Regions from separate parts of the Corynebacterium cystitidis genome, predicted to be linked through region 2. Evidence: predicted binding sites of a transcription regulator. Region 2 holds the regulator's gene; each other region holds the start of a gene.
The links. Region 2 encodes LexA, which represses DNA repair genes until DNA is damaged. Its sites were predicted from a motif close to CGAACANNTGTTCG; they were not measured.
Positions count from the first base shown of each region.

Region 1: the regulator LexA is predicted to act here: its motif matches at 3,180-3,193, upstream of CKV99_RS01985 (CoA transferase subunit A).
Region 3: the regulator LexA is predicted to act here: its motif matches at 4,167-4,180, upstream of CKV99_RS03505 (SAV_6107 family HEPN domain-containing protein).

Region 1 covers NZ_LT906473.1:414,700-421,911, reverse strand. Annotated here, with positions in the region: gene CKV99_RS02000 (LuxR family transcriptional regulator) at 1-1,416, shown strand, start outside; gene catC (muconolactone Delta-isomerase) at 1,426-1,716, opposite strand; gene CKV99_RS01990 (3-oxoacid CoA-transferase subunit B) at 1,774-2,427, opposite strand; gene CKV99_RS01985 (CoA transferase subunit A) at 2,427-3,170, opposite strand; gene CKV99_RS01980 (IclR family transcriptional regulator domain-containing protein) at 3,301-4,083, shown strand; gene CKV99_RS01975 (acetyl-CoA C-acetyltransferase) at 4,080-5,309, shown strand; gene pcaD (3-oxoadipate enol-lactonase) at 5,316-6,080, shown strand; gene CKV99_RS01965 (helix-turn-helix transcriptional regulator) at 6,101-7,212, shown strand, end outside.
Region 2 covers NZ_LT906473.1:940,123-947,334, forward strand. Annotated here, with positions in the region: gene CKV99_RS04445 (PTS fructose transporter subunit IIABC) at 1-1,031, opposite strand, end outside; gene CKV99_RS04450 (1-phosphofructokinase family hexose kinase) at 1,043-2,017, opposite strand; gene CKV99_RS04455 (DeoR/GlpR family DNA-binding transcription regulator) at 2,190-2,969, opposite strand; gene lexA (transcriptional repressor LexA) at 3,142-3,834, opposite strand; gene nrdR (transcriptional regulator NrdR) at 4,576-5,031, shown strand; gene hrpA (ATP-dependent RNA helicase HrpA) at 5,041-7,212, opposite strand, start outside.
Region 3 covers NZ_LT906473.1:731,099-738,310, reverse strand. Annotated here, with positions in the region: gene CKV99_RS03525 (hypothetical protein) at 1-830, opposite strand, end outside; gene rsmH (16S rRNA (cytosine(1402)-N(4))-methyltransferase RsmH) at 873-1,877, opposite strand; gene mraZ (division/cell wall cluster transcriptional repressor MraZ) at 2,046-2,480, opposite strand; gene CKV99_RS03510 (DUF3040 domain-containing protein) at 3,056-3,451, opposite strand; gene CKV99_RS03505 (SAV_6107 family HEPN domain-containing protein) at 3,615-4,064, opposite strand; gene CKV99_RS03500 (GNAT family N-acetyltransferase) at 4,264-4,836, shown strand; gene CKV99_RS03495 (polyprenyl synthetase family protein) at 4,938-6,041, shown strand; gene CKV99_RS03490 (alpha-(1->6)-mannopyranosyltransferase A) at 6,041-7,212, shown strand, end outside.

The DNA of each region.
Region 1 (7,212 bases), 530 kb from region 2:
CCTAATGCGCACATTGACTCGATTCGTGGTTACCTGGCGCTGCACCAAGGTCACCGGAGTAATGCACTGAACCTGATCAACCGATCATGGTCTCAACTGGACAGCACCGAAAGCGGAGATACGCAACTGCGCACCCGCGCCGCAAGCCGCCAAGTGCTTCTCAGCCTGTGTGAGTGGCAACCTTCTGAGGTGGTTCGATGGGCACAGACCACCTCGCACTGGGCGTTGCCAGAATCACCCCTTGGTTCGGAGGCCCATTACATTTCTTTAATTGGCACTGCTGCCTGCACCGATGAAATCCCCGACTTGACGCCCCTTGCCTGGGAAACGGAAACGATGGCGCAACGCAGACACATGGCGGCCGGCTGGATTTATTTAGTTCACGATAATCCTTTCGCTGCACGGCAGCATCTTTCCGTCGACGCCCACGGAAAGGGCTCTGAGCGGATCGCGGCCTGGATGGACGCGTGGCGTGCCCGCTCCTACCTGCTGTTGGGCGATCTCATCAACGCCGAGAATGCAGTAGAGCGGGGTTTGGCCCGGTGCGAACGCTACGGTATTAGTTTCTTAGAGCCTTTGCTGCTGTGGAGCGCCAGCGTTGTGGCTGGATTACGCGGAGACCAGTCCTTGATGTCGCTATACAGCAGGCAAGTTAATCTAAGCAATGATGCTTTTCCCATTCAGCAAATCCCTTCTGCGATGGCGCGACTCTATATCGCGTACTCTCAGCAGGATTCAGCTGCTATGCAACGCGCCGGGACTTTTCTTAGCAACCTCAGTGACACGGTGGATACCGCTCAACCTGGTTTTTGGCCGTGGCGCGATATTTGGGCATCACACCTGGTCAACAGTGGTCAACTCGATGAGGCCGAAGCGCTCATCGGTCAGGTCGGCGATCGTATCCGGTCTGCTCCGGTGGTGTCAGCTCAAGCCAAACTGTCTATGTCGGAAGGGCGTCTCGCGTTTGCCCGGGGGCAGCACCAGACCGGGGTGGCAAAATTTGATGAGGCTTTGGACATGATTGAGACGCTCTCGCTGCCGCTGTATTCTGCCCGTGTTCTTTTCGATTATGGCCAGGCGCTGCGCCGTTTAGGTAAAAGGAAGCTTGCCGACGATCTCTTCGCCAGGGCCAGCGAGTACTTCCTGGCGATGGGGGCCGATAATATGGTCGCCCGGTGTGGGAGAGAACGCCGCGCTGGAGGTCTTGGTTCCCGCATCCCTTCGGAACAGGGGCTGACCCCGCAGGAAAAGGAAATAGCTACCCTCGTTGCTGAGGGTAGCTCCAATAAAGATGTGGCTACGGCTCTGTTTTTGTCGCCGAAGACGGTGGAGTATCACCTGACGCGTGTGTACCGGAAGCTTGGCGTACGCAACCGCTCGGAGTTAGGCAATGCGTTACGCCGCTTCGACGCTTAACGACGCACACTAATACGCGCAGGCATCCGTCCAGTTCGGGTGTTTTGCCAAAGGGGTGACTTTGATTTTCATGTATTTGAACATGGGGAATCCCTGGAAGACCTCATGGAGCTGGTCTGTGTTTTCGACGTCGTAGATGGAGTAGTTGGCGTACTCTCCGACGACGCGCCAGATCCCTTTCATGGTTCCTGCGACCTGCAGGTTACCGGAGTATTCCTTTTCGCGGGCTTGGTAGTCGGCGATCTCATCGGCAGTCAGATTGTCAGGGAAGCTGACATCCATCCGGGCAAGAAATAGCATTGCTCTCCTACTTTTCGTGGTGTGTTGTTGATCTTAGGGTAGTGGTCTTAGGGTGTCTTAGGTTGTCGCGAGGTTGTCTGCAACCGTGAATGGTGCTGCAGTCACTTCTCGTACTGAGTCCACAGTTTCGTCGTCGGCAAGCTCAACAAGCGTTAAGCCGGTCTTCGCGTCAACGTCAAAGACGGCGTAATTGGTCACAATTAGGTCGACGCACTTTGCACCCGTCAGGGGCAGTTTGCACTCGGGCAGGATCTTGCTGTCGCCCTTCTTGGTCACGTGATCCATCATCAGGATGATCTTTTTCGCACCATGAACAAGGTCCATGGCCCCACCCATACCCTTGACCATCTTGCCCGGGATCATCCAGTTGGCCAGGTCCCCAAACTGTGAGACCTCCATCGCGCCTAAGACAGCTACGTCGATCGCGCGGGACCGGATCATCCCGAAAGACTGGGAGGAAGAAAAGAATGACGCGCCGGGTGCTGCGGTGATTGTTTCTTTTCCAGCGTTGATCATTTCAGGATCTACAGCGTCGTCTGCCGGGTACGGGCCAACCCCGAGGATGCCGTTTTCAGAATGCAGGACAACTTCAAGGCCTTCAGGAAGGAAACCAGGGATCAAGGTTGGCATGCCGATGCCAAGATTGACGTACTGGCCGTTTTCTAGTTCTTGGGCAGCGCGCGCTGCCATCTGTTCACGCGTCCATGTCATTATTTGCTCACCGTCCGATTCTCAATACCTGTTTCTTGTGGCCCCACTTCAACTACCCGGTCGACATAAATGCCGGGCAGATGAATCTCAGTCGGAGTGATCTCGTCGACAAGCTCTTCTGCCTGGACGATGGTGATCCTGCCGCTCATTGCAGCATCGGGATTGAAGTTTTGGGCCGTTTTGGAAAACACGAGATTGCCGTAGCGGTCCGCTTTGGCCGCATGCACGAATGCGAAATCTGCACGGATGCCTTCCTCCATCACATAGACCTCGCCGTTGAACTCACGGGTTTCTTTCGGCTTTGAATACTCAGCGATGGTCCCGTCCTCGTTGTAGCGGGTTGGGATGCCACCTTCAGCAAGCTGGGTTCCCACGCCCGCCTTCGTATAAAACGCCGGGATGCCCGCACCACCGGCGCGCATCCTTTCCGCCAAGGTGCCTTGGGGTGTGAACTCCACTGTGAGCTCTCCGCTGAGGTATTGGCGTGCGTACTCTTGATTGGAACCGATATAGGAGCCGATCGAGCGGGTAATTTTCCCGTCCTTGAGCAGGAGGCCGAGACCGAAGTCGTCAGTACCCAGGTTGTTAGAAATGATGGTGAGCGAGCCGGCACCGTTTTCACGAAGCGCGTCGATGAGGCGGGCAGGTATCCCCACGAGACCGAAACCGCCCACCGCGATCGAAGCACCGTCTGCGATGTCAGCTACCGCTTCCTGTGCTGAAGTTACTGTTTTATCAAGCATGTCTCCACCCTAACGCCTGTTCGCTAGTTGCACAAGAGTTCACCCAGTGAACTTTTTGGGTATAGTGGTGGGTAAGCCAGAACCCCGCATCGATCGCCCAAGTACCAACAATCACCCGGAAGGAGTATTAGTGCCTCCCCCACCACCCGTTCAGTCCCTCACCAGAGGACTTGCCGTGATCAGCTCTTTCGGCACAGATCGTCCTCGCCAGACAGTGGCCCAGGTCGCCGAATCGACGGGCCTCGCCCGCGCAACAGCGCGACGTTTTCTGCACACCCTGGTTGAAGAAGGCTATGCAGACACTGACGGCTCACTCTTTTGGCTTACCCCCAAAACCCTAGAACTCGGCTACTCCTACCTCTCGTCGTTAGGCCTTCCCGAGATAGCCCAACCCCACCTGGAAAAGCTCGCCCACACCGTCGATGAGTCGTGCTCACTGTCTATCCTGGATCACGGCGATGTGTTATATGTCGGGCGCGTTCCAATCCGGCGCATCATGGCAGTCTCCATCACCATCGGCACCCGCTTTCCTGCCTACGCAACATCAATGGGGCGCGTTCTCCTCGCCGACAGATCAGAAGAAGAGATTGACCACTACCTGAAACAAGCCCCCTTCGAAGCCCTCACCCCTAAAACGTTGACTACGCCCAACCAGCTAGAGAGCGAACTGGCTCGGGTGAAAAACCAAGGCTATTCACTAGTCGATCAAGAACTTGAACTCGGTTTGCGGTCTGTGGCGGCTCCCGTGCGTGATAGCAATGGCACGACAGTTGCTGCCGTTAATATCTCGACGCCGGCTGCGGCCCACACCCCCGAATTCATCATCAACAACTTCATCCCTGCGCTGAAATCTACATGCGCGACAATCTCAACCGACATCCACGCTGCACACCTCGAAAGGATCTACCCATGACCTGCTCTAACAACCCCACGGATATCGTTCTTTGCAATCCTAAGCGCACCCCGGTCGGCCGCTACGGAGGCGCCTTTGTCTCCGTCCCGGTCCAAAATCTTGCCGTGACCGTTGTCAAGGCAGTACTCGACGAGTCTGGTCTCCAACCGGGCCAGGTTGATGATCTGATTCTTGGCCAGGCCTCCCCCGGGGGTTCTGCCCCTGCCCTCGGGCGCGTGGTTGCTTTGGACGCGGGCCTCGGCGAGTCTGTTCCGGGCATGCAGCTCGATCGACGCTGTGGTTCCGGCTTGCAGGCAGTAGCCACAGCTGCCGCCCATATCTCTTCCGGGGCCGCAGACCTGATTATCGCCGGTGGTGCGGAATCGATGTCGCGTACGGAGTACACCATCGACGCAGACATTCGGTGGGGCAAGAAGGGCGGCGACATGGTGTTGCATGACCGCCTTGCTGAAGGCCGCGAGAAGGCTGGCGGGAAAAACCACCCCATTCCCGGTGGCATGATTGAAACCGCGGAGAATCTGCGCCGCGATTATTCCATCGCCCGGGACATCCAAGACGAAATGGCATACAACTCTCACATGCGCGCAGCTCAGGCGCAAGAAGACGGGCTTTTCGACGATGAGATCGTCCCGGTTTCGGTCCCGCAGCGCAAAGGCGATCCTATCGTTGTGGACAAGGACGAACACATCCGCCCAGAAACTACGCTGGAGTCGCTGGCGCGCCTGCGGCCAGTGATGGGCCGCCAGGATGAGGAGGCGACAGTCACCGCCGGTAACGCATCGGGCCAAAACGACGGTGCTGCCGCCATGATTGTGACCACCCGCGCGAAGGCTGAGGAGCTCGGGCTGACACCAATGGTGTCGCTCAAAGGCTGGTCTGTCGCAGGTGTCGCGCCAGAGACGATGGGGATTGGCCCGGTGGCGGCCACCGAGAAACTGTTCAACCGGCTGGGCCTAACCTTTGACGATATCGATGTGATTGAGCTCAACGAGGCATTCGCGGCCCAAGCTCTGGCCTGTCTCGATGAGTGGGGCATTTCGGCTGATGATCCGCGCCTGAACCCCCAAGGCTCTGGTATTTCCCTTGGCCACCCCGTGGGTGCCACGGGAGCTAGGATGCTGGTCACTGCATCACACCGCATGGCACGTACCGACGCTCGCCGCGCCCTAGTTACCATGTGTATTGGTGGCGGACAGGGCCTTGCCGCAGTTATTGAGAAGGAGTAACCCACGATGATCACCCTTGACCACGTTGAACTAGGTAACAAGAATAGTTCCCGCACACTTGTTTTTCTCGGGTCCATCGCGTCAACCACAGCGATGTGGGCCCCGCAGTTTAAGGCACTTGCCGACGACTACCGCATCATCGCTGTCAACCATCGAGGCCACGGGGATTCACCTGTTGCTGATGTAACACCCGGGGTGACCACCATGGCGGACCTGGCGGATGATGTGCTCCACACTCTCAACCAGCTGGATGTTGAAGAGTTCGCAGTGATCGGGTTGTCTTTAGGTGGTGCGATTGCACAGTATCTGGCGGCCCACTGTCCGCAGGTGACCAAAGCAGTGTTCTGCTGCACCGCAGCGTATTTTGGTGGCCCTGAGAAATGGGTTCCGCGCGCTGAGCTGACGCGCCGTGAGGGCCTTGATCCGATGGTCGATGGGGTTGTAGGTCTCTGGTTCACTCCCGATTATGCGGACAAGAACCCCAGTACCGTTGCTGAGGCCCGCGACATGATCCTGAGCACCAGTGGTGAAGGATACGCGCAGTGCTCGGATGCGCTGAGCACGTGGGATTTCACAGATTCACTTGGTAAAATCGCCTGCCCGGTGCTCACCATCGCCGGAGACGGTGACCAGTCAACTCCGCCACAGGTTGTCTCCGCGATCGCCGCAGGAGTGTCAGGCTCGTCGACAAGTGTGGTTGTGCCCGGCGCGCACGTTCCCACCCTGGAATCTCCTGCCGAGTTCACGCAGGCTTTGCAAGCCTTCCTGTAGTTGGTGGATCAGGAACTGACATGGCTGGAAATAATTCGCAACCAGGCAAGTCAGTGCTATCAAAAGTGTCCGATATCCATAGAGACGAAGTGCTGCGTGGCCGCGTGATCGCCTCGATCCTCGAGATCCTTGATACACACCCGCAGCGCTTAGTCATTATCCCGATCGTGCCCGGAGTAGGTGCCCGCCGGTTCCTCAACCGCCTGGCTACCCACCTCCCACAGGACCGTGTTCGTGTTGTTTCGGCTTTGCCGTGGGAATCGGCACACCACGGGGCTTTACAGCGGCAGATTCAGCATGATACCGGCGCTGCTGTTCTCATCCACGATCTTGACCGCGCGGATGAACAGTCCCTGCGGTGGGTCGTGGAGAGCACGAAGCGCGGTGGCTTGCGGGTTGTTGCCACGGTGTCGTCGCAACGCGTGCATGAATTCGCCGATGACATTATTGCGCTGGCCCCGTTTACGCTCCCAGAAACTGATCAGTTCGTGCGCACCCTTGTTGGAACCAAACTTCCTGCGCTGCTTGTTGAAGATGTGCACCGCGCTACCGGAGGGCGCCCCGATTATATTGCGGAACTTCTCCAGGCCACACCCCGCGATCAGTGGTCGGATGCAAATGCGACGTTGAAATTCCCGCAAGCCTGGTACCACGAATGTGAGCATGCGACCGCAGGGCTTGGCGATGACACTCGGCGCGCTCTTTATTCGCGTCCTCTTGAACAGGAAAAGCTCGGCGAGGCCGTCGCCGCAGGGATTATCGATATAGCGCTGACAGAATCGGGGGCTACCCCGGAGTTCCGTGATCCCCGCTTTGCCGCCCTGACTCAAGCTGCCACAGGTTCCCCGCCTCGGGCGACGAGTCCGGTAGAGCGCGAGAAGCTGCTGTTGGCAAAGGCGGAAAAACACGCCGAGGCACTTGATCTGGCTTCTGCGGAGCTTTTCTTGCAGGACTGTTCTGGCACTGTCAACGTTAATTTACGGGACTCGTTGACGGGGTATGTGGCGTTGTATGGTGGCCACCGCTACCAGTCAGAGATTTTTCTTGGGCCAGTGAAAGACCATGCCGCCCAGTCGCTTTCGGGTTGTCTGCATGAATTGGCGGTGTGGAATCCCTCCGGTTTGCTTCAGCG
Region 2 (7,212 bases):
GCTTGCCACCCGTTAGCCACATCGTAACCGCCGATGAGGAAGCCGAGGGCTAGAAGCAAACCGCCAGCCGCAACAAACGGAACCATGTACGACACTCCAGTCATCACAGCCTGTTGAATGCGCTTCGGCCAACTTTCCCCACCGCTCGACGAGCTTCCTTCCGTGTCACCTGTGGTGGCCGAATCGCCGGGCACACGTTGTGCGTTCGGGTCAGAAGATGCGGTTATTGCTTCGTCTAACAGGGCGTCAGGCTCATTGATACCGCGTTTAACAGGAGACTGAATGAGAGGCTTTCCGGCGAAGCGCTCCTTGTCGCGCACAGCCACGTCCACTGCGAAAATAACCGCATCGGCGCTGTCGATCACTGCGGGATCGAGCTGTTCTCCTCCGGAGGAACCCTGCGTTTCAACAAACAGAGTCACATCATCACGCTTGTCAGCGGCTTGCTGCAGGGAGTCTGCCGCCATGTAGGTATGGGCAATACCGGTGGGGCACGCAGTTACAGCAATGATCGTGCGGACAGCGGGCTGCACATTGCTCGTGCTTGTCGACGGTGCCTTCTTAGCAGACGACTTTTTTGCGTTGGTCACCGAGAGAACCGCCTGAACAATCTCATCGTCTGTGCGGGCGCCACGAAGTTGATTAATAAACTCGCCGCGGACAAGGGCCCGGGCCAACTTCGACAGGATCTTCAGGTGCTCCTTGCCTCCGCCGTCAGGGGCGGCAATGAGGAAAACGAGATCCGCATCGCCGTCAGGTCCGCCGAAATCGACGGGGCGGGTCAGCCTAGCAAAGGCAAGCGTTGGTTCAATGACGGCAGCAGAACGACAGTGCGGAATAGCAACTTGTCCGTTGACTCCGGTTCCTGCTTTGGTCTCGCGTGCGATGGCGTCGTGCGCGAGCGCGTGCGCGTCGGTGGCTCGACCGCAGTCCGCGATCGATTTTGCTAGGCGCTTAATGACGTCGTTCGTGGAGGAACCGAAGTCCACATCGAGACTGACAAGTTCTTGAGTGATCAGTGGGTTATTCATCGATGACATCCTTAAGTAAGGGTTGACATGGTGTGGACGGTTGTTTCAGAAAAATTGGCAAGTTCGGGCCCTGGTATTTCCGTACCGGGAAGGCCTGCTGCGGCGGAGCCGTATGCGACAGCCCAGCGCAACGCGGTCGCCTGGTCCTCGCCAGAGGTACGCGCACGCAGATAGCCGGCGAGCGAACAGTCACCGGCGCCAACTGTGGAGACGACTTGGGTAGGTGGCGGAGTAGCCTGCCACGCTTTATCTGCGGTAATAAGCACCGCACCTGCGCTGCCGAGGGTGAGAAGAATTTCCTGTACTCCCGCATCTATGAGGGGGCGAGCAGCCTTGATTGCCGGTCTCCAGTTCCCATGAGCTGCTTCGTGCTCGATAGTTTCACCATCGAATCCGGTGAGCTGACCCAACTCGATACCATTCGGTTTGAGCAGCGTCGGCGCGCACTTATGCAACTGCTCTGCGACCGCCTTCAAAGGCTCATCGGAAGTATCCACTGCCGTGAAAGCCTTCGGGTTTGCTTCAATGCACTTTCCGACAAGAGTGGCGTACCAATCTATCGGAGCACCAGGTGGAAGAGACCCTGACAGTACTATGGCAGTGGCCTGCGGGGCGAAACTGACGAGGAGTTCTTCTAGTTGCTTCAGGTTAACGTTGTTCAACGTTGCCCCAGGCTCGTTGAGCTTAGTCGTTGTGCCGTCGGGTTCAGTGACAGCTGTATTGGTTCGAACTGCGCTTTCAACACTGATATTTCTAAACGGTATGCCCGCTGCTTGAGTGAGCGCGATAAAGGGGTCATGAGCTGCCGCGGGGAATAGTGCAATCGTAGACACACCGCCACGATGTAGTGCGTTGGCGACATTGACTCCCTTTCCTCCGGCGCTCCGGTGCGCGCAAATGGGCCGCTGGACCTCTCCCCGTTTTAAAGGACTTTCCAGGCTGAGTGTCGCGTCGACGCTTGGATTGGCGGTAAAAGTCACGATCATGATCAGACTCCCTCCATCGTAAAACGATGCTCTCCGTGTGGCTAATTCGGCGAAAATGGTAGTAAGTGATGTGAAGCACAAGAGTTATTAAACACAATTATGCCCGACTGTTTCCGGTCGGGCAAGGTGGAGTTGGGAAAAGCCTTGAAATGTGTCCGATTTAACGCAGTTTTTAGTCCGCTAAGATGACTTCCACACCACGTTCACGAAGCTCGCTGATAAACGACTCTGGCGCATCAGCGTCCGTCACAATCACATCCACCTGGTCCAGCGAAGCGAAGCTGACAAGATAGTCATTGCCCAGCTTGGTGGAATCACACAGCACCACCACTTGTCGAGCATTTGTCACCATGGATGACTTCACAGCAGCTTCCTGGGCATCAGCAGTGGAAAGTCCATGGTCGATGGTCAGTGCATTGGTGCCAATAAACGCAACTTCCGCGCGCATGAGAGCTAGCGTGCGCAGTGCAGTGTCGCCGACTACTGCTTGCGTGATTGCACGCACGCTCCCGCCAAGTAATTGGACATTGTCGAGTCCTGCCCCGGAAAGCTCTAGCGCAATGGGGAGCGAATTAGTCACGATCGACCAGGTCTTTGCCCCCGGATGTTCCGTAATGAGATCGGCCAACCCATTAATTGTGGTACCTGCGTCAAGAAAAATTCCGCCGCCGTTAGTGGGGAGATATTTCATTGCTTCGCGTGCGATTGCGGATTTGGCAGTAGGTGAGGACCGGAATCGTGTATCCAAAGGAAATTCAGTAGTGAGAAAGGATTGGCTGGCTACTGCGCCACCGTGGACACGGTGAACAAAACCATCGCGATCGAGCACTGCCAAGTCTCGACGGATTGTTTCCGCAGTGACCTCAAACTTCTGTGCCAGCTCTGTGACGTTCACGCGGCCTTCAACTGCAGTGAGTGAAGCAATCTGTCGACGACGTTCCTCTGCGTACATGGGACCTCCGAGTGCACAACGGACTAAATAAAGAAAAAGGGTCTTTATCCAGTATTCCAAAATACAGGTGTCCGAGTGTGTGAGTTGATGTCTGGTCGCCCCCGTCAGGGTGTAGAAACAAAAAGAGAGCGCCCCGCACTCAGATTTGATCGGGGCGCATTCGGGGTTGGGCTTAGAGAGTGCGCATTACCGATACCACTCGACCCATGATTTGTGCCTCATCACCCCTGATAGGGGCGAATGCATCATTATGTGGCAGCAGCCAGACACCCGTTGAATCGCGGTGGAACTCCTTCACGGTGGCTTCGTCGTCAAGCAGTGCTGCAACGAAGTCGCCTTCCTCAGCAACAGGTTGTGCTTTCACGATAACCCAGTCGCCATCCAGGATTCCAGCATCGCGCATCGACTCGCCAACCACCTGAAGCATATAGAGTTCTCCGTCTCCAACGATATCGGCTGGCATCGGATAGTACTCGTCGATGTGTTGCTCGGCGAGGATTGGGTTACCCGCAGCGATTTGACCAACAACTGGGACATAGCTGGTCTGCACCGAGTTTTCAGGGACTGGCTTGGGTTCTTGTGGCTTGTCTTTCTTCTTGGATAGCGGCGCATTAGGCAGGTGACGCAAGTCTACGGCGCGTGGCTTATTCGGATCGCGCCGCAAGAAGCCCTTCTTTTCAAGTTCCTTGAGCTGGTAGGCGACGGATGAAGTCGACTGTAGGCCGGCTGCATCGCCAATCTCTCGGATGCTTGGTGGATAGCCACGCAGGACAACGGCATCTTGTATTACATCGAGGATGCGCTTTTGACGTGCGGACAATGTTGCGGGATCTGGCTGTTTCGAATCTGACTTTTTGTGGGCCATAGTTGCTCCTGATTGTTTTGAGAGATTTCACCTCAGTGGTCCCGGGAAGGCGTTCCGGGAAATTTCGCTACTACATGTGTACCACGAAACTGCAAGTTTGTTCGAGACAGCAAGCCAACTATGGACAAAGTTTTTCTCGCGTGCTATAAATCGAACATAAGAGCTAATTCGAACAAGTTAGCGATAGCAGTGTTCGAATCTGTCGAATGCGCTTTGTATGATAGCGAAGCAAAGAAAGGGCACACATTATGACACTCAAGGAAATGAACATTCATCACGTCCAACTCGGTCAACATACCTCCTCTCCGGTTGTCCCTCCGGCGGCGGTTTGGGACCTTAACACGCGTGTTCAAAGTATGCTTCAGGCCGAACATGTTCGAACTTTGCGTGGAAATTATCGAACGCGTAGTCGTTCAATTCCAGAGCGGTCGACGCAGGAATATTTTGCGGAAGTACCACTCGAAAATCGCCGCGGATTAGTTCGGTCTCTCGTTTTAGGGGTTTTCATGGGATTTAGCATGATCGTAGGGGCAGCAGTTGGTGGGGTTTTTGCTGATTCGCCTTCCCACAGTCAAGGGCCAGTGGATTATACTGCCGAGATCCAGAGTGTCGACCGTCACTGAACCCCGGCGAGGAGGCAAGGAGCTAAAGACTAGCCAGAAAGCGCCGGGCTGTAAGATTTGGGGTGTGGGTTGACCCACAATAATCCTTGCTCCTCGATTGTAGATTGGCCAGCTGCCAGTGCATTGCCCTTTTTGTCATAACGACTCCTCGCGAGTGATTGACTCGCGAATCATCGACTCCGGTGCATCCATCCGGCGCCGACGTGAGTGTACTTCTTGTACAGGTCGGTTTACCACAGTAGAGAAAGCGATCTTGACAGTGATTAAGCGAAATGGGCTTTCTGAACCATTCAATCGAGACAAAGTAATCACAGGGGTACGGCGCGCCTGCCAAGGTCGAGACGTCTCCGACGACGCGTTGAAACTTTTGGCCCAAGAAGTGGAAGAAAGCATCCGCAGCCAAGGCAGTTCCCAGGTCCATGCGAACGACATCGGGCTTGCCATCCTAGAACCACTCCGTGCTTTAGACGAAGTTGCGTACCTTCGATTTGCGTCCGTGTATAAGTCTTTTGAAAGCGCTGACGATTTTGAATCGGAAATACGTCTCATGCGGCGCCGTGACCGCGACTATTAGAGCAGTGGCCTATACGCTGAGTTTGTCCACCATTTTCTGAATTCGTCGTTCCGATACAGGTTTCGGAGTACCCAAGCGTTGCGCAAAAAGGCTGACTCGCAGCTCTTCAATCCGCCATAGAATATCCTTGACTGCGCGAGACTTCTGTGCAGAAGCCGGCAGATGCTGCAGCTTCGCGTCTAGATAGCGTTGAGCGGACTCAATAACATCTTGGCGTTCTGCATCCCTATCAGGGTCGAGCGACATATCCTCTAATCGGATTCGTATCGCCTCCATGTATCGGGGCAGGTGCTGCAAATTCTGACTACCATGCACTGTTATCGCATGTTTTGGTAGTAGGAAAGCAAGTTGAGCCTTCATATCGTCAATTGCGGGCCCATGCCAATTGTCTAACTCGCTAACGACGTTTGCGTACTCCACCAATCCCGGAGCCACTGCAACAACAGTGCGACGGACTTTGCCAGCAACGTCGGGCTTAACTTTTTGAAGCAGGGCGTCAAATTCCTTCGGTGTCCGAACTGGCCCCCCATAGTCAAACATCAGGTCACGAATCGCGGCAACGCGTGCATCTTCTACTAAGCCCTCGGAGCCACCATGAGGATAGTGATCGACAGCAACACGCTGGCGCAGTGGTAGCCCCTTCGTCATCTGTGACGGGGACACCGAAATGTGGCGGAGCAATAAAGTCAAAGTAGCGGTCACCATAGATTGATCAGCCGCAGCTTTGGTGGGGTGGACCGTCACTTTCACTCCATTGGCAGTGGCCTCCAATGCGGGATATGCTTCGACCGTGTTGCCATCGACGGTGGTACTGACAGACTCTGGGATACTTCCGAGTGTGTCTTCCGTCCACTGTGCGGCAGACTTGGTTTCAGCTTTGCGCCCAGCCTTCGACATTGACGATTTAATCTGTGCTGACCGGCGGCTCTGCAAAGCAGCAAGATCTTTGTCGTGGTCTATTATTTTTCCGTGTCGATCCACTGCGGCAAACGTCATCCGTAAGTGAGGAGGAAGAGATTTGGGACGGAAGTCACTGCCGTTGATTCCGGAACCTCCGAGCGCTCGAAGCACTTCCGCCAATTGGTCGGTGAGTCGGCCCTCAAACGGAATCAACTTCGGCGTGGCGCGCTTAGCAAACTCTGGAGCTGGAACAACTGTCTTGCGCAGCGCCTTGGGCAGTGAACGGATTAACTCTGTCACCAACTCAGTGCGAAGCCCGGGAACTAACCAATCAAAGTCTTCATCGTCCACGTTGGCCAAGAGCGGAACCGGGACTAGAGCTGTCACACCATCGTATGGGTCGCCAGGCTCAAACTTGTACTGCAGTTCGTAGGACACCGACCCTTGACGCCAGTGGTCAGGAAACTGGGTATCAGCGTTAACGGAGTGTTCCTGATCAAGTAGCGCGTCCGGGTCGAAGTCGAGAAAATCTGGTTGGGTCTGGCGCTTTTTCTTCCACCACGAGTCAAAGTGGCGCCCTGTCACCGCGTTGTCGGGAAGACGTGCGTTATAAAACTCGAATAATGTATCTTCATCTACTACAAGACCGCGGCGGCGCAACTTATCCTCAACGGCACTCGCTTCGTCTAGCATCTGCTGATTGTGTTCGAGGAATCTGTGGTGGGTGTTCCACTGACCAGCTATCAGACCGTGACGAATGAATAAATCGCGCGCAGCCTCTTTATCTACTCGGTGGTAGGGGATCAACTTGTCAGCAACAATAGTTACGCCGTATAGCATGGATTTTTGGTGCACCATCGCAGCAGCACGCTTTGTCGACCAAACCGGCTCAGAATAGGAATGTTTCAGCAAATCTGCGGCGAGTTTCTCCACCCAGGAAGCCTGGATTTTCGCTACGTCCCGTGCCCACAGGCGCGAGGTCTCCACGAGTTCACCGGCCATGACCATTTCTGGTGGCTTTTTCGCTAGTGCAGAACCGGGAAAGATCATGAAGCGGGTTCCGCGTGCACCTTGGTATTCTTTTCTATTTCCGTCGCGCGCACCGATATTGGATAGCAACCCGGAAAGTAGCGACTGGTGGATCGCATCATGGTCACGCTTGCCGACGACATCCTGAGCCTGGGACCAACCCAATTGCTTCGCCACATCACGGAGTTGGCGCACCAGGTCATACCACTCGCGGATTCGCATGTAGTGCAAGTATTCTTTTTTCATGCGTTT
Region 3 (7,212 bases), 210 kb from region 2:
GCAACTGCTGGTGCAGGTTCCGGTGCTAAAACCGGAGCCGGCGCCTGTCCTGGGGCCTGCTCTGGTGCTTGGGCATCAGATGCTGGTGCTTCACCACGCTGATTAGGGCGGTTACTTGGTACTGTCCGGACGTTTTGGGGGCGGGCTTCGAGAGAATCCGAGACATCATCGGTTGCGTCTGGGTCGCTCGAGGCGCGTCCTGGTCGTACCGGTGCACCGTTGACATCAATCATAGGTTGCGTCGCGGGATCAGCCGGGCGACGCTCTGACAGCGCGCCATCGTTTTCGATATCGACAATTCCAGGGGTGACGGGAACCACCATTCCTGCTTTGCTTGCACGCCGAGCAACCTCGGCGGACGACTGGAGGTTTTCCAGGTCTCGGTTCAGGGTTTCAATCTCATTGGTGAGCTGGGTTTCCGTGGTCTGCAGCTCTTGGATTGCGAAAGTCTGTTGGGTGGAAAACGCCGAGAACATCATTGCTACTACAACACCGAGGACGAGCAGCGGGAGTACCACAAGCGACACTGCCGAGAAGCGACGCCTGGCATCCGTGGGCTGCTCGGTGATCCGGCGACCGCGGATCGAAACAACCTGCTTCGAACCCAACCGCCCTGAGTTGGTGCGGGGGACGTGCGGGGCAACACGCTGGCGGTAACCGGTTGGTGCGTGGGGAACTGTAGTGCGTGCCGACGATCGACCGGACGCCCGACTTGCGTCGTAGCGTGCGGTGTCGGCGTAGCCATAATCCTCGCGGCCATTCGTCTCTTTTAACAAAGTGGCGGTGGCCCCGGTCTCATAACCGGCAGTCAGGTCTCGGCTGGCTCCCATGGTCGTGTCCCTTCGATGTGGTGGCGTGTGATGTTGTGGTGATTAGGTGTCGTTCGGATCAGGAAGTTTCTCGATGACTCGGACCCTGACTGGTGCCGCCCGTGAGTTTTCATCGATTTCCGCTTGCGTTGCCTTCTCGGAACCATTGGTCACTGCACGGAAAAGCGGAGCGGTGCCGGGGAGGTCCATGGGTAACCCTGGCGGTGTCTTAGACGTGGTGAGCTCAGCAAAGGCGCGCTTGACAAGCTTGTCTTCCAGGGACTGGTAGCTCATAAACACCACTCGCCCACCAACACCCAAAGCACCGGTGATGACGGGGATGACATTTTCAACGGCTTCGAGCTCCCGATTCACTTCCACGCGCAACGCCTGGAATGTGCGCTTGGCGGGATGCCCGCCAGTGCGCCGGGTAGCTGCAGGAATAACGTTGTACAGCAGTTCAACGAGACGGCCCGAACGCTCGAAAGGCTCCTTCTCACGCTCTTTGATCACCGCAGAGGCAATCTTTCCAGCGAAGCGTTCATCGCCGTAGGTCTTAAGAATTCTGGCTAGGTCGCCGTGACTGTAGGTATTAAGCACCTCGGCTGCAGTGATCCCTGTTGTCGGGTCCATGCGCATATCTAGAGGTGCGTCGACGGAATATGCAAAGCCACGTTCCTTCTGGTCAAGCTGCATAGATGAGACACCAAGATCAAAAAGGGCTCCCGCCACACCGTGGTTACGGGCTAGTGCGAAAGTCTCGCCGGCTTCGTCGTTAAGCGTCCTGCCAATCTCGTCAAAGCGTGTCTGAACCGTGGTAAATCGGTCCCCAAACCGAGAAAGCCGTTTGGAGGCGTCGCGCAAGGCATTCGGGTCACGGTCCACGCCGATCACGCGGGCCTGGGGGAAAACTGTTAAGAAGTGTTCCGAGTGCCCGCCCGCACCGAGAGTGCCATCGACAATGACGGCATGAACACCGAACGCTTCCACGGCAGGAGCTAAGAGTTCCGTCACACGGTCACGCATTACGGGGACATGGCCGTGGTTGGCATCGATATTGAAATCCATCTGCTTCACGGCCAGGTCACCCCCTTCACAATTGGCTGCCGGTGTTGAACTCGTTGCGGGGAACGTATAGGGCCCTGCCCGAAGCGGTCACTCTGATGTCGGGGAAGTACACCAGAAAGACTCACGCTTCGGGCAGAGTCCGTACACGCTCTCCGTGCGTGGCTACCGCTAAAGCAGCCCGGAAAGAATGTCATCTTCGTCCGCTGCAGCGAACGCAGCTTCCGTTTCTTCTTGGTATTTAGCCCAGGACTGTGCGTCCCAGATTTCGAGAAAATCCACCGAACCGATTACTACGCATTCCTTGGTGAGGTTTGCGTATTCACGGTGCGACGGCGACAAGGTGATTCGCCCGGACCCGTCGGGGGTTTGCTCATCCGCGCTCGCTGCGAGGTTACGAATGAACGCACGTGCCTGTGGGTTCGTGCGAGAAACAGCTGCCGCCTTTCGTGCTCGGGCCGCAAATGCCTCCCGGGGGTACACCGCTAGAGAGTGGTCTTGCCCCTTGGTCACCATCAACCCGTCTGCAAGTTCCTCGCGAAACTTTGCAGGGAGGGTCAACCTGCCTTTGTCATCGAGCTTGGGTGTGTAGGTACCCAGAAACATCCCGGGCCACCTTCCTTCGCTCAACTACGCCGGTGTGAATCTTCCCCAGCGATCAGACAGTCACCCACCTGATCGCCAGTAAGCCCCACTTTAACCCACTTTGCCCCACAAACGCCACATCTGTCCCCGAATAACTTTTCAAAAATGAAATTACTGCAGGTAAAAGACATGATTACCGGGTGGCGAATGATCCCCCGATCATAACAATTTCAGTATCCCAGTTGCCACAAAAGTCACAACTCTTCGATTTTGACCCTCCAATAACGGCCATTGTCAACAATTCGAATGTCTATGACCTGCACATTCTCAGGGAATGTGGCGACGGTGGGGCAAAGTGGGGCGCGACGGTGGGGCAAAGTGGGCCACCCCGATAAAAGTGCTGCCACGGCAGGATGGCGGGGGCCGTGGCACCGAAGACTGGCGCTACGCCACCCCTGGATGGGGGCAAATTCCGACACGCGCATTATGCACACGGTGACAAAACTCGAAAATCGCGCCTCACAGATTTGTGAGGCGCGATTTTTAAGGCGCGTTGAAAATTGTCCCAGCAGCCACTGCTGCCGTGGGTTACCTGGTTAGTTCCCTTCGAAACGGCGACGGAAGTTTTCTTCCATCCGGGAGCTAACGCCATCCTTTCGTGGCGTCTTCGCCTTTTGCGCTGAATGATTAACAGGAGAAGCACCATCATTCGGAGTACGCAAAATCCACACGCCGGCACCGAGCATGACAAAGAAGCCAAGAACACTAAGCGCAATGAACCAAAGGCTGACCTGCGCTAACGCGACGCCAGTAACGAGCAGGACGAGGCCCACTACGACAAGAGCGACGCCTCGCAGCGTGATCTTTCCAGTCGCAGGGCCGTCACCAAACGATGAACTTCCTGAAACTTGCGCGCCAAATTTAGGATCGTCTGCCAGCAGCGACTGCTCAATTTCACGGAGCGCGCGCTGTTCTTGCTCTGAAAGGGCCACGATTCCTCCCGGTGTAGTGGTGTTATATGTCCGGACCGAACTCTCTAACTTCTCAACGTACAGGGTATCCCGTTTGTTCCCGCAGAGGGAATCACCTACTTTCTACCCCCTCACCAAACCTCTACACCCTCGCAGCTGCGCGACCTTACGCAGCTGCGCGACCTTACGCCACTGCCGCACCATCCGGACCGAAGACAGCATCGTCATAAAAAGCGTATGCCAGATCCAGAAGTGCAACCACGTCGGCACGGGGAGGGTGCTCCACAATTCCAGACGCCACCCGCCCACGCAAAGCGGAGTAGCGCTTAAATTGCACCGCCCACCCTTTACCTACCTCACCGGTAAGAGAGAGTTTGTCCCACGCACTCGTCGGCAAGCGCTTACGCCGTGCAATAACGGGCGAGGATGCATTTACAGCGCCTGCCACACGTAAGGCAGCCCGATACGCATCCTCAAGCGCAAGATCGCACTTTCCTTCACCGAGGTGAGCCGACGCAGAAGCCAGCAACGATTCCGCAGCGGAAAGAAAACTACCCACTCGTTTCGTTCCCTGGCCATGGTGACTCGCAGCCCCCATCACCGTTCCGGTAGTTGCCGAGATAACGCTGCTCATGTCCGCTTTCCTGCCTTTCTCAATCCTGGTTTCGCTGCACTTTGGTTTTAATGTTGTGAGATCACCGTAGAACACGCTCCCGACACTAGCCCGCAAAAAATTCGAACATAGATTCTAATTTTTCGCATCGCTGCAGGTACTTACAGCAAACATCGAAATTTAAAGGCAAAAAGAGCAGTCACATGGTTTTATAGACCATGTGAGTGTGACGTTGCGACGCCTCAGTGGCCCCGAGTTTTCGATCCTGGTTCCCCGACTTGTCGATATCTATATCGACGCCATGGGGTATGCCCCAGGAATCCGCAGCGACAGAATTCGCGTATGGCGCCGAGAGATCCACCAGCCGGGCTTCACATCACTCATCGCTGTGTTGAACGAAGAGGTCGTCGGAGTTTCCTACGGGTTCATCGGCAATCCCGAACGCTGGTGGGACCGCCAACTCCGCCGCGGATTTGCTGAACGCGGTGGGGCGACACCCCAACAACAGGAAATGTTGCGCGACTACTTTGAAGTCGCAGAAATTCATGTTGAGCCTCAGCTCCAAGTCCGCGGCATCGGGCGTGCTCTGCTCACTGAACTATTGTGGAACGCGCCGGCATCGTACGCGATGCTTTCAACACCTGAAGTTCCTGACGAAAATAACGCTGCGTTCGGATTGTATCGGTCCCTAGGCTTCGAAGATGTCTTGCGCGACTTCTTCTACCACGGAGATACCCGCCCCTTTGCAGTCCTCGCTCGCGCCCTCCCGCTTCCTCAAGAAAATAGGGCATAGATATCTCGATGTCGTGGGAGCTGGGTAGGGTTAAAGAAAATATCTCAACTCGATTTTCACAACACAATTTTTACAACACAGTTTTCACAGGAGTGTGCCACGTGAGCGCAGCTCAAGATTTCCGGAATCTATCCCTTAACGACGTTCCCGCTGCAGTCACTGAGGAACTTCGCATTTTTCTTGATCAGCGCAATGACGACGTAGCTAAGATTGGCGCGCCAGTTACTCGCGCTGTAGAACACCTCCATAGTTTCGTCCTCAACGGTGGGAAGCGCGTCCGCCCCTTGTACGGGTGGGCAGGCTTCGTTGGAGGTGGAGGACTGGAGAATTCTCCTGAAGATCCACATGCAGTCTTACGCGCAGTGTCCTCCTTGGAGTTCATTCAGGCATGCGCGCTGATCCACGACGACATCATCGATTCATCCGACACCCGTCGCGGTAACCCAACTGTTCACCGCACAGTGGAAAAGCTCCACGCCGATTCAGGTTGGAAAGGCAATTCACTGCACTTCGGTCAGTCCACTGCGATCCTCATTGGAGACCTCGCGCTCGTCTGGGCCGAAGATTTGTGGCGCTATTCAGGGCTAAGCACCGAGGCTTTAGAGCGTGCAGCTGAACCGTGGCGCGCCATGCGCACGGAAGTGATCGGTGGCCAACTTTTAGACATCAACTTAGAAGCCACGGGGGACGAAAGCCCCGCACTGGCCAATGCTGTAAATCGCTTCAAGACAGCTGCTTACACCATCGAGCGGCCTCTTCACCTTGGAGCAGCACTTGCTGGCGCCCCGGAGAAAACCATTTCTGCTTTTCGTGGTTACGGCCATGACATCGGCATCGCCTTCCAACTGCGCGACGATCTGCTGGGAGTATTTGGCGATCCGGAGATTACTGGAAAGCCCGCTGGCGACGACCTTCGCGAGGGCAAACGCACCGTCTTATTGTCGCTTGCACTAGCACGTGCCGACGAAGCCGACCCCACTGCCGCTGCAGCTCTACGCGCAGGTGTAGGCACAGTCACCGACCCCACCGACATCAACAAGCTTGCCACCATCATCAAAGACACCGGCGCAGTGGAGCAGATCGAGCAGCAGATCACCACCCTGACAGAATCGGGTCTCGCCTACCTCACAGCGGCAGGCGTCGACAAGCACGTCCACGATCGCCTCCGCGAGCTTGCTATTAGGGCTACGGAGCGGCGCAAATAATGCAAATAATATGGACTCGACTCAGCCGAATAAACCCCACAACCTTAGGACTTATCGGCACCATCCTCATCACCATTGGATCTTTCGGTGCAGGCGCCACCCGCAACCGTGGTGGACTCCTCAGCGCCTTAGGCCTCGATTTCCTCACCTTTGGCCACGGTAAAGGAATTCTAGAGATCGTCTTGATGGTGGGCATCGCTGTACTTCTCGGTGCCTGGATCTTGACTGGCCGGCACGTCATCGTCGAAAAGCCCGAGTGTGACGACGACCGTTTCGCCACAACCTGGCGCTCCTTGTGGGCTTGGGTTGCGCCTCTCGCATTCGCAGCCCCAATCCTGTCGCGCGACGTGTACTCATACCTCATGCAGGGCGCGATGATGCGCGATGGCTTCGACCCGTACAACGAAGGTGCCGCCGTTAATCCTGGGCCCTATCTGCTTGAGGTGTCGCACGACTGGCGCAACACAACAACACCTTATGGGCCCCTCCACCTATGGATCGGCGAGGGCGTTACCACACTGGTAGGCGACAACGTGGCACTCGGCCTCATCGCCTACAAAGTGATCTCTCTTTTCGGTTTCGCAATGATCGCGTGGGGCGTGCCCCACATCGCCCGCAAACTCGGTGGTGACCCTGCACTAGCTTTGTGGATTGGCGTGGCCAACCCCGTCATGATTTTGCACATGGTGGGGGGAATGCACAACGAGTCAACCATGGTCGGCATGGTAACCGTGGGACTAGTCCTGGCGGTAAATCGCAGATTCGTGGTGGCAGTGGCACTCATCTCCGTCGCGGTATCGCTCAAGGCCACCGCCGCCATCGCGCTGCCCTTCGTTGTCTGGATAGCAACAAACTACTATGCAGGAGACACAGCTAAAGTTGGTCGCCGCGTGGCCACCTTTGTGATCACTGGCGTGATTGGAGTGATCGAAACCTTGGCCGTGGTGGGACTGGTCACCTGGGCTTCCGGCTCGTCGTGGGACTGGCTGGCGGAAATCTCCGGAAATTCCAAAGTGGTCAATCCACTAGCGCTGCCAACGTTAATTGCCGATGTTGTCGCTCCGTTTATCCAGCTGTTCCACGAGCGCTTCCCCTACAACGCCATACTTGCAGCGACACGCACACTTGGAACGATCGCCCTGTTAGTAGGCCTCGTCATAATTTGGTGGAT